DNA from 2 places in the Mycobacterium sp. D16Q16 genome. Region 1 is predicted to be linked to the other one. Evidence: riboswitches for the same ligand, from Rfam matches in the RefSeq annotation. Region 1 holds a riboswitch; the other holds the start of a gene.
The links. Region 1 has a riboswitch for S-adenosylmethionine ahead of B4394_RS04685 (bifunctional o-acetylhomoserine/o-acetylserine sulfhydrylase). Riboswitches for the same ligand answer to the same signal wherever they lie in the genome.
Positions count from the first base shown of each region.

Region 1 (6,704 bases):
GTCTCTGTGAACTGGGGCACCTGATCCGGCGGTGCTTCTACTGGTTCAGGTTGGCGCGGATGCTCACGGTCACATAGGGCAGCGCCAGGCCCGTCGACTGGGCCAGCGCGGGGTGGGTGGCCAATAGCTCCCGTACCTGTTGAAGCGTCTTTTTCCGGGCGGCCTCGGGGGCGGTGATGCAGTAGCTGCGCGATGCCACCATGTCCAGAAGTGCTTGCGGAGTAAGGTAACTCGTCCACTCGACCTGGTGTCGCTCTTGTCCGGTGAAGGGTGCGGGCAGGCTAACGGCGTGGTTGAACGGATCGTCCTCGCTGCCGATGATTTTGCCAAGATCGGCGACCCAGCCCAGCCGCTCGTCGCGAGTGTTCCACACCAGCCCCAGACGGCCGCCGGGGCGCAGCACGCGAGCGACTTCGGGGATGGCACGTTCGGGATCCACCCAGTGCCAGGCCTGCGCCACCAGTACCGCATCCACACTGTTGTCGGGCAGCGGAATCTCCTCGGCGGAACCCAGTAGCGCGGGGGTATCGGGGAGTGAGTTACTGAGCACCTCAAGCATTTCCGCGAGCGGATCCACCGCGATCACGTTGAGTCCGCGCTCCACCAGGCGGGTGGTCAGCTTCCCGGTGCCGGCACCCAGATCCAGGACGTCGTGTGCTCCGGCCGGCAGTAGCCAGTCGATGGCCTCGGGCGGGTAGGAGGGGCGGCCCCGTTCGTAGGCCGCGGCCTGGGAACCGAACGACAGCGATGGCTCTGCGTGTGCGTCCGGCATTCGCGCTCCTCGGGTTCCGTTACGAAGCCTGTGTTGACTTGGCCAGGGCGAGTGTTTCCCGCACCAGCTCGCTCACCGCGTCGAACTCGATGAGGAACGCGTCGTGGCCGTGCACCGATTCGACCACCCGCAAGCCGGTACAACCGGGCAACAGGTCCGCTAATTCCGCCTGCAGCCGTAGCGGGTACAGCCGGTCGGACGTGATGCCGCCGACGACGACGGGTACTGGACAGCCGCGCAGAGCGTTCTCCACACCGCCACGGCTCCGCCCGACGTCGTGCCGGTTGAGTGCCTCGGTCAAGATGACGTAGCTGCCGGCGTCGAAGCGCCGAACGAACTTATCGCCCTGATGTTCGAGGTAGCTCTGCACCGCGTATCGGCCACCTGCCCACGGATCCTCGGGCCCGTCCGGGCCGACCTGGGGATCGTTGCCGAACCTGGTGTCCAGCTCGACCTCGCCGCGATAGGTCAGATGTGCGATGCGCCGGGCGAGGTTCAGCCCTTTTTCGGGAGTGCGTCCGCTGCCGTGGTAGTCGCCACCCTGCCAGTCCGGATCGGCCTGGATGGCGGCGATCTGCGTGTTCTGGGTGCCGATCTGATCGCCGGTGGCACGGGCGCCGACTGCCAGCACCAGCGCCGCCCGCACCGAATCCGGTTGCATGACAGCCCATTCCAGTGCACGTGCGCCACCCATCGATCCGCCGACGACGGCGGCGACTTCGGTGATGCCGAATTGTGCGAGTGCGGCGATGTCGGCATTCACCTGATCGCGCACCGACACCCCGGGGAACCGTGAACCCCAGGGCTTTCCGTCTTCGGCAAGGGAAGTCGGGCCGGTTGTGCCCCGGCAGCCGCCCAGCACGTTGGTGGCGATCGCACACCACTGGTCGGTGTCGATCGCTGCGCCCGGACCGATGATCCCTTCCCACCAGCCGCCGGTGATGTGGTCGGGACCGGCGGTTCCGACCACATGTGAGTCGGCGGTGAGCGCGTGGCAGACGAAGACGACGTTATCGCGGCGCGGTGAGAGCTCTCCCCAGCTCTGGACCGCCACGGTCGCGTCGTCGATGACAGCGCCACTCTCCAGCGTGATCGAACCTATTGGTACATAGGCGATCTCATCGCCCTGGGGGAGGGTGATGTGTGAGCCGCTGGCGCGAAGATCGTCGGTCAAGGTCACGATGATGCCACCGCCGCGGGCTGTTTGAGTCTCCGCACCGCCGCGAATCCGGTGTCCAGATCGGCCAGGATGTCGTCGATGCCCTCGATGCCGACCGCCAATCGGACCAGTCCCGGCGTAACGCCGGAGGCCACCTGTTCGGCGGGTGCGAGCTGTGCGTGCGTCGTCGTCGCGGGGTGGATCACGAGCGATCGCACGTCACCGATGTTGGCAACCTGGCTGTGCAAGGTCAGCGAATCGATGAAGGTGGTGGCCGCCTCGACGCCGCCGTCCAGCTCGAAGGCGAGCACGGCGCCGGCACCCTTGGGGGCCAGCTCTTTCGCGCGTTCGTGCCAGCGGGAGGTGGGCAGCCCGGCGTAGTTGACGTGGGTGACCCCCGGCTGGGCGACGAGGTAATTAGCGACGCGTTCCGCGTTTTCTACATGGCGCTGCACCCGCAGGCTCAACGTCTCCAAGCCCTGGGCGATGAGGAACGCGTTGAACGGCGAGATGGCGGGGCCGAGGTCGCGCAGCAGCTGCACGCGTGCCTTGAGTGCGTAAGCCGGTGCGCCCAGGTCGGCGAAGACCACGCCGTGGTAGCTCGGGTCTGGCGTGGTGAATCCGGGATGGCGGCCCTGCGTCCAATCGAAGGTGCCGCCGTCGATGATCACCCCGCCGATCGCATTGCCATGTCCACCAAGGTATTTGGTGGCCGAGTGCACCACGATGTCGGCGCCGTGCGCCAGCGGCTGAATCAAATACGGCGTGGCGACGGTGTTGTCGACGATGAGGGGAACGCCCGCCGCGTGGGCGATCTCCGAGATGCCGGGAATATCGAGAATGTCGTTCTGCGGGTTGGAGATCGACTCGGCGAAGAGTGCCTTGGTCTGCGGGGTGATGGCCCGGCGCCAGGACTCCAGATCGTCGGGATCCTCGACGAAGGTGGTTGAGACGCCCAGACGCGGCAACGTGTAGTGCAGGAGGTTGTAGGTGCCGCCGTACAGGCGCGGGCTGGACACGATGTTGTCGCCGGCCTGCGCGATGTTGAGGATGGCCAAGGTCGCGGCCGCCTGTCCGGATGCCAGCAGCAGCGCCGCCACGCCGCCCTCGAGGGCGGCGATGCGCTGCTCCACGGCATCTTGGGTTGGATTGCCGATGCGCGTGTAGATGTTGCCCTCTTCGGACAGGCCGAACAGCGCCGCCGCGTGCGCGGTGTCGTTGAAGACGTAGGACGTGGTCTGGTAAATCGGCAGAGCCCGGGCATTGGTTGCCGCATCGGGGGACTGGCCCGCGTGGATCTGCTTGGTCTCGAACGCCCACTGGGCGGTGGGATCGATATCGGTCATGGAAAACCTCCTGGTGGTCGGTGCGGGGCTGGCGGTTTAGGGCATGCGACAGCGACAACAACGACAACAGGAATGCAGGGATTCACCCCCGGGTGACAAATACTTCATCGGGCCAACCTGTCTTCTCGGGGCCCGTCATCGGACCCGCGCTTGCCGTGTGGCCGACTGTCCTTTCATAACCCAGTCGGCTACTCAACCTGGTCATCACCCGGGGCACCCCACCGCGGTTGGAGGGTTGCCGACCAGCGAGCCGGGGCTTGACGCTGGTGCTCATGACCAGTGAGAAGCCTATCGCAATTCACCGAATGGTTGCCACCAGGTATGCGAGGCGCCACTCGGCGGTGCCCGGGAGGTTGCGATGGGAGCGCGATCACAGGCCCTCCGCCCGCCTAGGCTCGGAGACGACGTGATACTGAATAGGACGAGCCTGGCGACCCACCGGTCGCCAGATCTACCTCAGATTCTGACCGACCAACGACGCCGGGAGTGACCATGAGTGCGCAGCAGCCGACCATCATCTACACGCTGACAGACGAGGCGCCGCTACTCGCGACGTACTCCTTCTTGCCGATCATCCGGGCCTTCGCCGGGCCAGCCGGTATCGACGTCCAAACCAGCGATATCTCCGTTGCCGCCCGCATCCTCTCCGAGTTCACCGACTACCTTCCCGAAGACCAGCAGGTTTCGGACAATCTGGCCGAGCTGGGCCGTCTGACGCAGCTGCCCGAGACGAACATCATCAAACTGCCGAACATCAGCGCGTCGGTGCCGCAGCTCTTGGCCGCCATCAAGGAACTGCAGGGTAAGGGCTACAAGCTGCCCGACTACCCCGAAGACCCGAAGAACGACGAAGAGAGGGACATCTTGGTGCGGTACACCAAGTGTCTCGGCAGCGCCGTGAACCCTGTTCTGCGCGAAGGTAACTCGGACCGTCGCGCGCCGCGTGCGGTCAAGGAGTACGCCCGCAAGCACCCGCACAGCATGGGCAAGTGGTCGCAGGCGTCGCGCACCCACGTCGCGACCATGAAGGAAGGCGATTTCTACCACGGTGAGAAGTCGCTGACCCTGGATCGCGCCCGCAAGGTCAAGATGGTGCTGACGACGCCCAATGGCGAGGCCACCGTGCTCAAGGCCGAGGTCACGCTGGGCGAGGGCGACATCATCGACAGCATGTTCATGAGCAAGAAGGCGCTCTGCGACTTCTACGAAGAGCAGATCGAGGATGCGTACAAGACCGGCGTGATGCTCTCGCTGCACGTCAAGGCCACCATGATGCGGGTCAGCCACCCCATCGTCTTCGGACACGCGGTGAAGATCTTCTATAAGGAAGCCTTCGCCAAGCACCAGGAGCTGTTCGACGAGCTGGGCGTCAATGTCAACAACGGCATGTCCGACCTCTACAGCAAGATCGAGGCGCTGCCCGCATCGCAGCACGAGGAGATCATCCGCGACCTGCACGCCTGCCACGAGCACCGGCCCGAGCTGGCCATGGTGGATTCGGCTAAGGGCATCTCCAACTTCCACTCGCCCAGCGACGTGATCGTGGACGCTTCCATGCCCGCCATGATCCGGGCCGGCGGAAAGATGTACGGCGCGGACGGCAAGCTCAAGGACACCAAGGCCGTCAACCCCGAGTCCACCTTCTCCCGGATTTACCAGGAGATGATCAATTTTTGTAAGACCCATGGGCAGTTCGACCCCACCACCATGGGCACCGTGCCCAACGTCGGTCTCATGGCGCAGAAGGCCGAGGAGTACGGCAGCCACGACAAGACCTTCGAGATCACCGAGCCCGGTGTCGCCGACATCGTCGACATCGACACCGGCGAGGTGCTGCTGAGCCAGAACGTGGAGGCCGGCGACATCTGGCGCATGCCGGTCGTCACGGACGCGGCGATCAAGGACTGGGTGAAGTTGGCCGTCACTCGAGCGCGGGAATCCGGCATGACAGTGGTGTTCTGGCTGGACACCGAGCGCCCGCACGAGAACGAGCTGCGCAAGAAGGTCAAGACGTACCTCAAGGATTACGACACCGAGGGCCTCGAGATCCAGATCATGCCGCAGGTATGGGCGATTCGGTACACGATGGAGCGGGTGATCCGCGGGCTGGACACCATCTCGGCGACCGGCAACATCCTGCGCGACTACCTCACCGACCTGTTCCCGATTCTGGAGCTGGGCACCAGCGCCAAGATGCTCTCCATCGTGCCGCTGATGGCCGGTGGCGGGTTGTACGAGACCGGGGCCGGTGGTTCGGCGCCCAAGCACGTCAGCCAGCTGGTCGAGGAGAACCACCTGCGGTGGGATTCGCTCGGCGAGTTCCTGGCGCTGGCCGTGAGCCTGGAGGACCTGGGCATCAAGACCGGGAACCCGCGGGCCAAGATCCTGGCCACCACGCTGGATGCCGCGACCGGGAAGCTGCTGGAGAACGACAAGAGCCCGTCGCGTAAGGCCGGTGAGCTCGACAACCGTGGCAGTCAGTTCTACCTGGCCCTGTACTGGGCGTCCGAGCTTGCCGCGCAGACCGAGGATCCGGAACTGGCCGGGCTGTTCGCGCCGCTGGCCAAGCAATTGGTGGAGAACGAGGACGCGATCGTGGCCGAGCTCGCCGCGGTGCAGGGCAGCCCTGCCGATATCGGTGGCTACTACCAGCCAGACGCCGCGAAGACCACTGCGGTGATGCGGCCGAGCCAGACCTTCAACGCCGCCCTGGCATCCGTCGAGGTGTAGCTCGACGCGTCGAGTGTGAAACCTGGGCGGTGAATCAGCCGAAACTCCGCCACAGGTTCACACTCGGCGACATGCCTAGCCGACGTCGGATGCTGCGGCGCGCTTGGCGGCCACCAGCGGGTCGATCAGGTCGGTGATTACCTCGGTGACCTGGCCGGGCGCCTCGAGCATGGGAACGTGACCCATGCCCGCCAGGGTGACCCGTCGCGCGTCGGCGGGCAGCCCCTGGCCGATGAGCTTCCCGAACCGGCCCGGGGGCACGATCTCGTCCTTCTCACACAACACCAGCTGTGCCGGTACCGAGATGGTGTTCAGGTTCTGCAGCCCCGGCGCCGGCAGAATCGACGTCAGCGACGCGAAGTACGCGGGGCAGTGCGTGATGTCCTCGAAGATGCTGTGGAAGTCCGGAAGGCTCAGCGCCTCGGTCTCTCCGCACAGCGCGCGGGCGGTGGCGAACTTGACGAACGGCAGGCCCGCCGCGCGACGGCCCAACAGCCGGGAGAACGCCAGCCAGGGGAGCATGGCCGCGAACTTCACCACGATCTCCGCCTTCAGTGGCGAGTACTTGGTCCAGCCGCCCGCCGGCGCGATGGCCGTCACACTGCGGGCACGGCCACGCAGTGCCAGGCCCAGGGCGATCCAGCCACCCAGTGAGTTTCCTACCAGATGCGCTGTCTCCCAGCCCTTCTGGTCCATG
Region 1 is NZ_MAEY01000004.1:50,522-57,225, reverse strand. It holds gene B4394_RS04695 (class I SAM-dependent methyltransferase) at 38-772, opposite strand; gene metX (homoserine O-acetyltransferase MetX) at 792-1,946, opposite strand; gene B4394_RS04685 (bifunctional o-acetylhomoserine/o-acetylserine sulfhydrylase) at 1,949-3,277, opposite strand; SAM riboswitch class IV at 3,419-3,555, opposite strand; gene B4394_RS04680 (NADP-dependent isocitrate dehydrogenase) at 3,770-6,007, shown strand; gene ephH (epoxide hydrolase EphH) at 6,083-6,704, opposite strand, start outside.

Region 2 (6,704 bases), on a different contig from region 1:
GACACCCCAGGGAAGCTTGATGTCTTGGATCGTCACCAGCTCGGTGCCGGTCCAATAACTGACCTTCAATCCGAAATGCGGTGGCAGCGGGTCGACGCCCGAGCCCCACGCACTGTAGGTGACGCTCTTGCCTCCTGTGCCCGACCCGCCAGGGCCTTCTCCGGCAGTGGGCACCGGTGTAGGCGCCTCGGTCGTGGTCGGCACCGGAGGCGCTTCGGTGGTCGTGGGTGTGGTCTCGGCACCGGTGCTGGGGTTCGGCGGCGGTGGGGAGGGCGGAGGAGGCTCGGTCGTCGTCCTCGACGGCAGCGGGACGTCATTGGGCCCCGTCCACGTCGTCGACGGAGTGACGGTGACCGTCGTCGGAGCTGCCACCTCGGTGCGGCGGGTAATGACCACGATCGCCGTCAGGGCTATCGCCAGCACCGCCAGAACACTGACGCCGGCGACTATCCATGGCCATTTCGGCGGCTTCGGATCCTCGGGATAGGGAATCGGCTCGCCGGGCGGCCACGGCTCCTGCGGGTACTGCTGCCAGGCTGGATCCGTCACTGTCCCCCACTCCCTCCCCAGTCCTACTCGCTGCAATGTTACGTCGCGTTAAGCTCCTGCAAAATGCACGCTCCCCCTCTAGCGAACAGCGGCGACCCGTCGAATCATGGTCTTATGTTGATGCATCAGGGCATCGGCCGCGACACGTTCAACGAGATGCCCGACACCAAAGCGGTCCACGCGCTGTACGAATGCGGCGGCAGTGTGACCTGGGCACGGAAGATCGCCGCGGCGCGGCCGTTCGCCGACCATGACGCCCTGTTCCGACTGGCCGACAACGAGTTGTTCGCGCTGTCCGAGGAGTCACTCGACGAGGTTCTGATCGCCTATCCGCCGCTGGGAAAACGTCCAGGAAGCGCGCGGTCCCATGCCGAACAGTGTGCGATCCGCGATGAGACCCCGGGAATGATGGCCGCGCTGCGGGCCGCCGCGCATCGATACGAGCACCACTTCGGGCATCGCTTCGTCATGCACATGTGTGGGCAGGACGGCGCCTCGGTGCTGCGCGCGATCTCCGACCGCATGCACCATGACGTGGATACCGAGCGCAAGGTGACGCGCAACGAACTCGCGAAGATCAACCGCACCCGCCTGGAGCGCATGCTCGGCCCCGAGGGTGGTTACGACAACTGGTGATCGCTACGCCGCCAGCGGTATCCGCTGGGGCAGCAACGCGAGTACGCGGCGTGCGGCACAACTGATATCCGTGGTGGGCGACGCCGGAATCAGAGTCACCCCGTCGGCCACACCAGCCAGGTAGATATCGGCGATCAAACCCGCCAGCCCTTCCGGGGTACCCGCATACGAGACCGCCGCCGGAACCCTCAGACTCGCGAAGTGCTTACGCGCCGATCGCGAGTCGGCCTCGATGTGCACGTAGACATCCAGGATGACCGCGGGCGCGTCCTTGCGCGCGGTGCGCAGAGAATGCCGGGCCCGCTGTGCCTGTTTGAGATCGGGGGCGTTGACGCGTGCGGTGACACCCGTTCCATTGGTCAGTTCGCGCCAGCTGGCAGCATCGTCAGTGAAAATCCGAAACGTCTGATGTTGTGTCGCCACAGCCGCCACGGTACCCAGGAGGTCCGGGCATGGCCATCGTTGAATTCCGGGTGAGCCGATAGGCCCCCGATCACACTGTCGACTGCTCGGTGAGCGGCGCCGCCGGGGTGCGCTCGGTCAGATTGTCGATGACGCGTTGCACCTTCGGCATGAGCGTGTCGATATCCAATCCGAGCCAGTACGGAATCGGATACATGAAATGGCGATTGAGACCGGGCAGGAGCCTGCTCAAGAAGTAGCCCAGCCACGCTTCCGGACGCACCGGGGCCACCGCAAAGTTGTAACGCGCCGCGCGGACCGTGGCACGCGCGACCTGCGGCGGACCGATCAACTGGTCCAATACCCGCATCGGGGCAGAGGACTGGAAGGCCCTCATGGCGTTGTTCGCACGCTCGCGCACATCATCACGAAGGTCCAGACCGGCGACAGTGGCGTTTACCCCGATGTTCGTGTTGATGAAACCGGGGCATACCGCAGATACACCGATCCCCTTGGGGCCCAATTCCATTCGCATGCACTCGCTCAGCATCTTCACCGCCGCCTTGGAGGCCGAATAGGCGGGGAAGATCGGCGTCGGGGTGATGGCGCCCGCCGAGGCGATATTGACGATCTGACCACCGCGGCCACGTTCGGCCATCTGCTTGCCAAAGACTCGTCCGCCATAGGCGACACCGAATACGTTGACCCTGAACTGTTTTTCCCAATGCTCCTGTTCCAGGTCGAAGAAGCGCCCGCCGACCATGATGCCCGCGTTGTTCACCAGTACGTCGGGAACGCCGTATTCGGCCCGCACCTGATCAGCGAACCGCTCCCAGGCCGCCGGGTCGGTGACATCGAGCTGAAACGCCACCGCCCGATGTCCCTTGCGATGGATGATCGCGGCCGTTTCCTGAGCGGTCGTCAGATCCAGATCGGAGGCAACCACCTCCGCACCACCCCGTGCGAATTGGATGGCGATGGCTCGCCCGATGCCACTTCCGGCACCGGTCACCACGACAAGTTCTGGCTTACGTCCGGGCAGCAGTCTCATCCCACAACCTCCTTGTTGCGCTTGCGTCGCGACGCCACCTTCACGACCGGCGCCACTGTCTCGGTACCGTACCGATAGTTGTCCAGCCGGAAGTACTTGTTATGGAAGTACATTTCACCGAAACCGCCTGGGCGGAACGGTGAATCACCATGATTGTCGATGTAGTAGGTGTTGGCCGTCGAGCATGCCGGCGAGAGCCACAGGTGATTCTTATTGCGCTCGTGCATCTTGTCGAAGTAGGCCTGGTGCACATCCTGCTTGACCTCCGCGGTGGTCGCACCACGCTTCTTCGTCTCCGCGATGACCCGGGCCGCGTGCGCGGTGGTCGACTCGATCAGCATGTGATAAGGCCCAAAGACGTATCCGTAGGGTCCGAGGACGAGGAAGAAGTTGGGGTAATCCGGGATCGAAACACCCTGGTATGCCTGATAACGGTTCTCCTGGAAGAACTGCTTCAAATCCTTGCCGCGCCGTCCGGCGGTCGGGAAGGCCGGCATGTGATCCCAGATCGCGAACCCGGTGGCGCAGATCAACACATCCACTTCATGCTCGACCCCGTCCGCGGTAAGCAGGCCCTTCTCGGTGATCCGCTCGATGGGCTCGGTCACCAAAGCCACGTTGGGGCGGTTGAACGTCTTGAGATAGGTATTGGAGAAGGAGGGGCGCTTGCAGCCGAAACCGTAGTAGGGCAGCAGCTTCTCTCGGGTTACCGGGTCGTCGACCTGCGTACGCATCCAGCCACGCATCCGGTTGGCCAGGGCCATCGACGCGGATTCGACGTACTTGGAGTCGAGCTTGAAGACTGCGTCCGGAATGTACGCGGTACTGAGGTTGATGGCGTGCCGAATGCCCTTGGCAACGCCCGGGAATCCGAACAGCGCGCGCCAGAATGCGTTGTACTTCAAGTCGGGCTTGGGCCCCACATAGATGGGGGTGCGCTGAAAGACGCTGAGATGGCCAACCTCAGGAGCGATCTCTGGAACCAGCTGCAGCGATGTGGCACCTGTGCCGATGACTGCCACTCGTTTTCCGGCCAGCTGAACATCCTTGTCCCACAACGCGGTATGCATCAGTACACCCTGATACGAATCGATGCCGTCTATCTCGGGGAGCTTGGGTTGCTCGAGGCCACCCGTGGCGGCGATCACGTGCCGGGCAGTGATGACGCTGTCATCGTCCAGAGTAAGAGCCCACATGTTGTGCGCCTCATCAAATTCCTGACGCACCACCCGCGTGTTGAATCGGATCTTGCGGCGCAGTTCGTGCTTGTCCACGAGTTCGTTCGCGTACCCCTCAAGCTCGTCACCGGGGGTGAAGAACTTTGACCAGGTGGTCTTCTGGTCATAGGAGAAGCTGTAGATAAAGGTTGGGATGTCGACGGCCACGCCCGGGTACTTGTTGGCGTGCCAGGTGCCTCCGGCAGCACCCCACTTCTCCAAGATCACGAAGTCGTGGACTCCCCTTTTGGTCAGCTCGACACCCGCTCCGATGCCGCCGAAGCCTGCTCCGATGATCACGACCTCATGGTCGGGAACTGCCCGTTCCCCACCGTTGACTTCGCTACCCCGCACACGTGTACTAGTCATTCGACGTCCTTGTCAGTCCGACCCTGTGATGTGTCGAACTGAAAGTATCACGTATTATGAGTTACGGGTACTGTGTTGGTGCCTAGGCCACCAGGAAATCCGGGAGTGGCCGCCTGTCATCAACCGGCCCGACCTGCCCATCACGCTCGGTATAGGTCAGCGCAGGCCCGCGACGGAGAAGCTCACCGATCGCGTCGACGAGGCGTGTGATGTCACTCGCGGTGGTTCCCAGCCCGATACTTGCGCGCAACGCACCCCCCGGGTATCCCAACCTGTCCAACAGCGGGTGCGCGCAGAATCTGCCGTCGCGTAGCCCGATTCCGTGCTCGGCCGACAGATAGGCCGCGGCGACCGACGGTGTGTATCCGGCGACAGTAAAGGAGACAATGCCCAGCACGTCCCGGCCACTGTTCCAAATACGCAGGGTGTCAACACCTTCAATCGCGGCAAGCCCGTCCCGAAGTTGCGCGGTGAGCGCATCCTCGACGTGGCCTATCTCCCCCAGCGCGGCCAGTGCCTCGCACGCAGCCGCCACGGCGGCGACGCCAACCACATTGGGCGTGCCCGCCTCATGCCGCTGCGGTCCCGCGAGCCACTCGGCCCCCTCAATACCAACATTGCGCACCGCCCCACCACCCGCGAGATAAGGCCTCGCGGCGTCGAGCCAGTCGCTTTGCCCCACAAGGACTCCGGCGCCAAACGGCGCATACAGCTTGTGCCCGGAAAACGCCAGATAGTCGATTCCGTTTGCCACCAAGTCGATTCGGCGGTGCGGAACCAACTGTGCGCCGTCGACGGCGATCCTCGCTCCGTACCGGTGCGCGACGGCCGCGAGTTCGGCCAGCGGCAGCACCTCGCCGGTGACATTCGAAGCCCCGGTGACGGCCAGCAGCGCGGCCGGCCGACGGGCCAGCTCGTCAGCCAGCGCGGCAACGGTGTCCGCAACGGTGGCTCGATGCCCTACCACCCGGGCCTCATATCGCTGCCAGGTCAACAGGTTTGCGTGGTGCTCGATATCGAGAACCACCACCTCACCCGGCACCGCCGAGGCGAGCAGATTCAACGAGTCGGTGGTGTTACGGGTGAAGATCACATGGTGGTCGGCGGCGGCCCCGACGAAGCGTCCGACCGTCTCACGGGCACCCTCGTAGAGAGCCGTGCACACACGTGAGGCGTATCCGGCACCACGATGCACACTGGCGTAGTACGGCAGCAACTCGGCGATGCGGTCCGCGACAGCACAGAGCGCGGGTGCGCTGGCCGCGTAGTCAAAATTGGCGTATCTGATCCAGCCACCTTGGGCCAGAGGAACTTTGGTGTCGGCTCCCACCACACGCGCGGCCGGTTGCTCGGACCCAGATTGTTTGGACACTGACATGTGACATCCCATCTCACCGGACCCGCCCGGCGAGTCCACGCTTGCCACGCCCGGTTGAGCGCGGCCCGGTCGTCACCTGGAGCACCCCACCGTGGAGGAGGGTTGCCGACCAGCTAGCCAGGGCTTATCGCTGGTTCTCATGACCTGTGCGCAGTCTGCTCGTCGTCCGCAGCCACCGTCAAGCGCATTACGCAGGGTGATTTCAAATCCGCGGTGTCAGCTCGTCAGTCCAGCCCGATTTTCCGATCCCCGCGCCATAGGGCAGACTGACTAGCGGAGGGGAGTATTCCTTCGCTGCGGTGTCGTCATCACATCGGCCATTGTCGGACCGGTCGGTGCCGCAGGCCGGTCACTCGCCGGCGGAAGAGACCTCCGGCGTTTTGGCGACCGGAGGTTATTTCATGCAGGTATCCCAGCTCGAGTGGATCATCACCCTGGCCGTCACGGTCGCGATCTTGCTGGTCGACGTCGTGGTGATCGGCAGACGGCCCCATGAACCCACCGTTCGTGAAACCGCCACCGCCCTCAGCATCTATATAGGGCTCGCAGTGGCGTTCGGCCTCTGGGTGTGGGTCTTCCACGGCAGCCAGTTCGGGCTGGAGTTCTTCGCGGGCTGGCTCACCGAGTACAGCCTCTCCGTGGACAACCTGTTCATCTTCTTGATCATCATGGCCAGCTTCAAGGTGCCCCGGGTCTATCAGCAAGAGGCCCTGTTGATCGGCATCATCCTGGCGCTGATCTTCCGCGGCATCTTCATCGCCCTCGGTGCGGTAGCCATCAACCAGTTCTCCTGGATCTTCTATCTGTTCGGCGCGTTCCTGGTGTACACCGCCATCAACCTGGCGCGCGACACCGAGCATGACGACGACGCCGACAACGCCGTGGTGCAGTTCGCCCGCAAGCACCTGCGGACCACCGACAAGTGGGACGGTCTGCGGTTGTGGGTCAAGGAAAACGGCACGCGACTCATGACGCCGATGTTCCTGGTGATCGTCGCGCTGGGCACCACCGATCTTCTCTTCGCGCTCGACTCGATCCCCGCGATCTACGGGCTCACCAAAGAGCCCTACCTGGTGTTCACTGCCAACGTGTTCGCCCTCAT
Region 2 is NZ_MAEY01000023.1:85,811-92,514, forward strand. It holds gene B4394_RS21095 (hypothetical protein) at 1-549, opposite strand, end outside; gene B4394_RS21100 (2-oxo-4-hydroxy-4-carboxy-5-ureidoimidazoline decarboxylase) at 664-1,185, shown strand; gene B4394_RS21105 (hypothetical protein) at 1,189-1,626, opposite strand; gene B4394_RS21110 (SDR family NAD(P)-dependent oxidoreductase) at 1,679-2,638, opposite strand; gene B4394_RS21115 (flavin-containing monooxygenase) at 2,635-4,224, opposite strand; gene B4394_RS21120 (aminotransferase class V-fold PLP-dependent enzyme) at 4,307-5,602, opposite strand; SAM riboswitch class IV at 5,635-5,747, opposite strand; gene B4394_RS21125 (TerC family protein) at 6,004-6,704, shown strand, end outside.
Region 2: linked by a shared signal. The riboswitch ahead of B4394_RS21120 (aminotransferase class V-fold PLP-dependent enzyme) and the one ahead of B4394_RS04685 (bifunctional o-acetylhomoserine/o-acetylserine sulfhydrylase) in region 1 are both predicted to bind S-adenosylmethionine.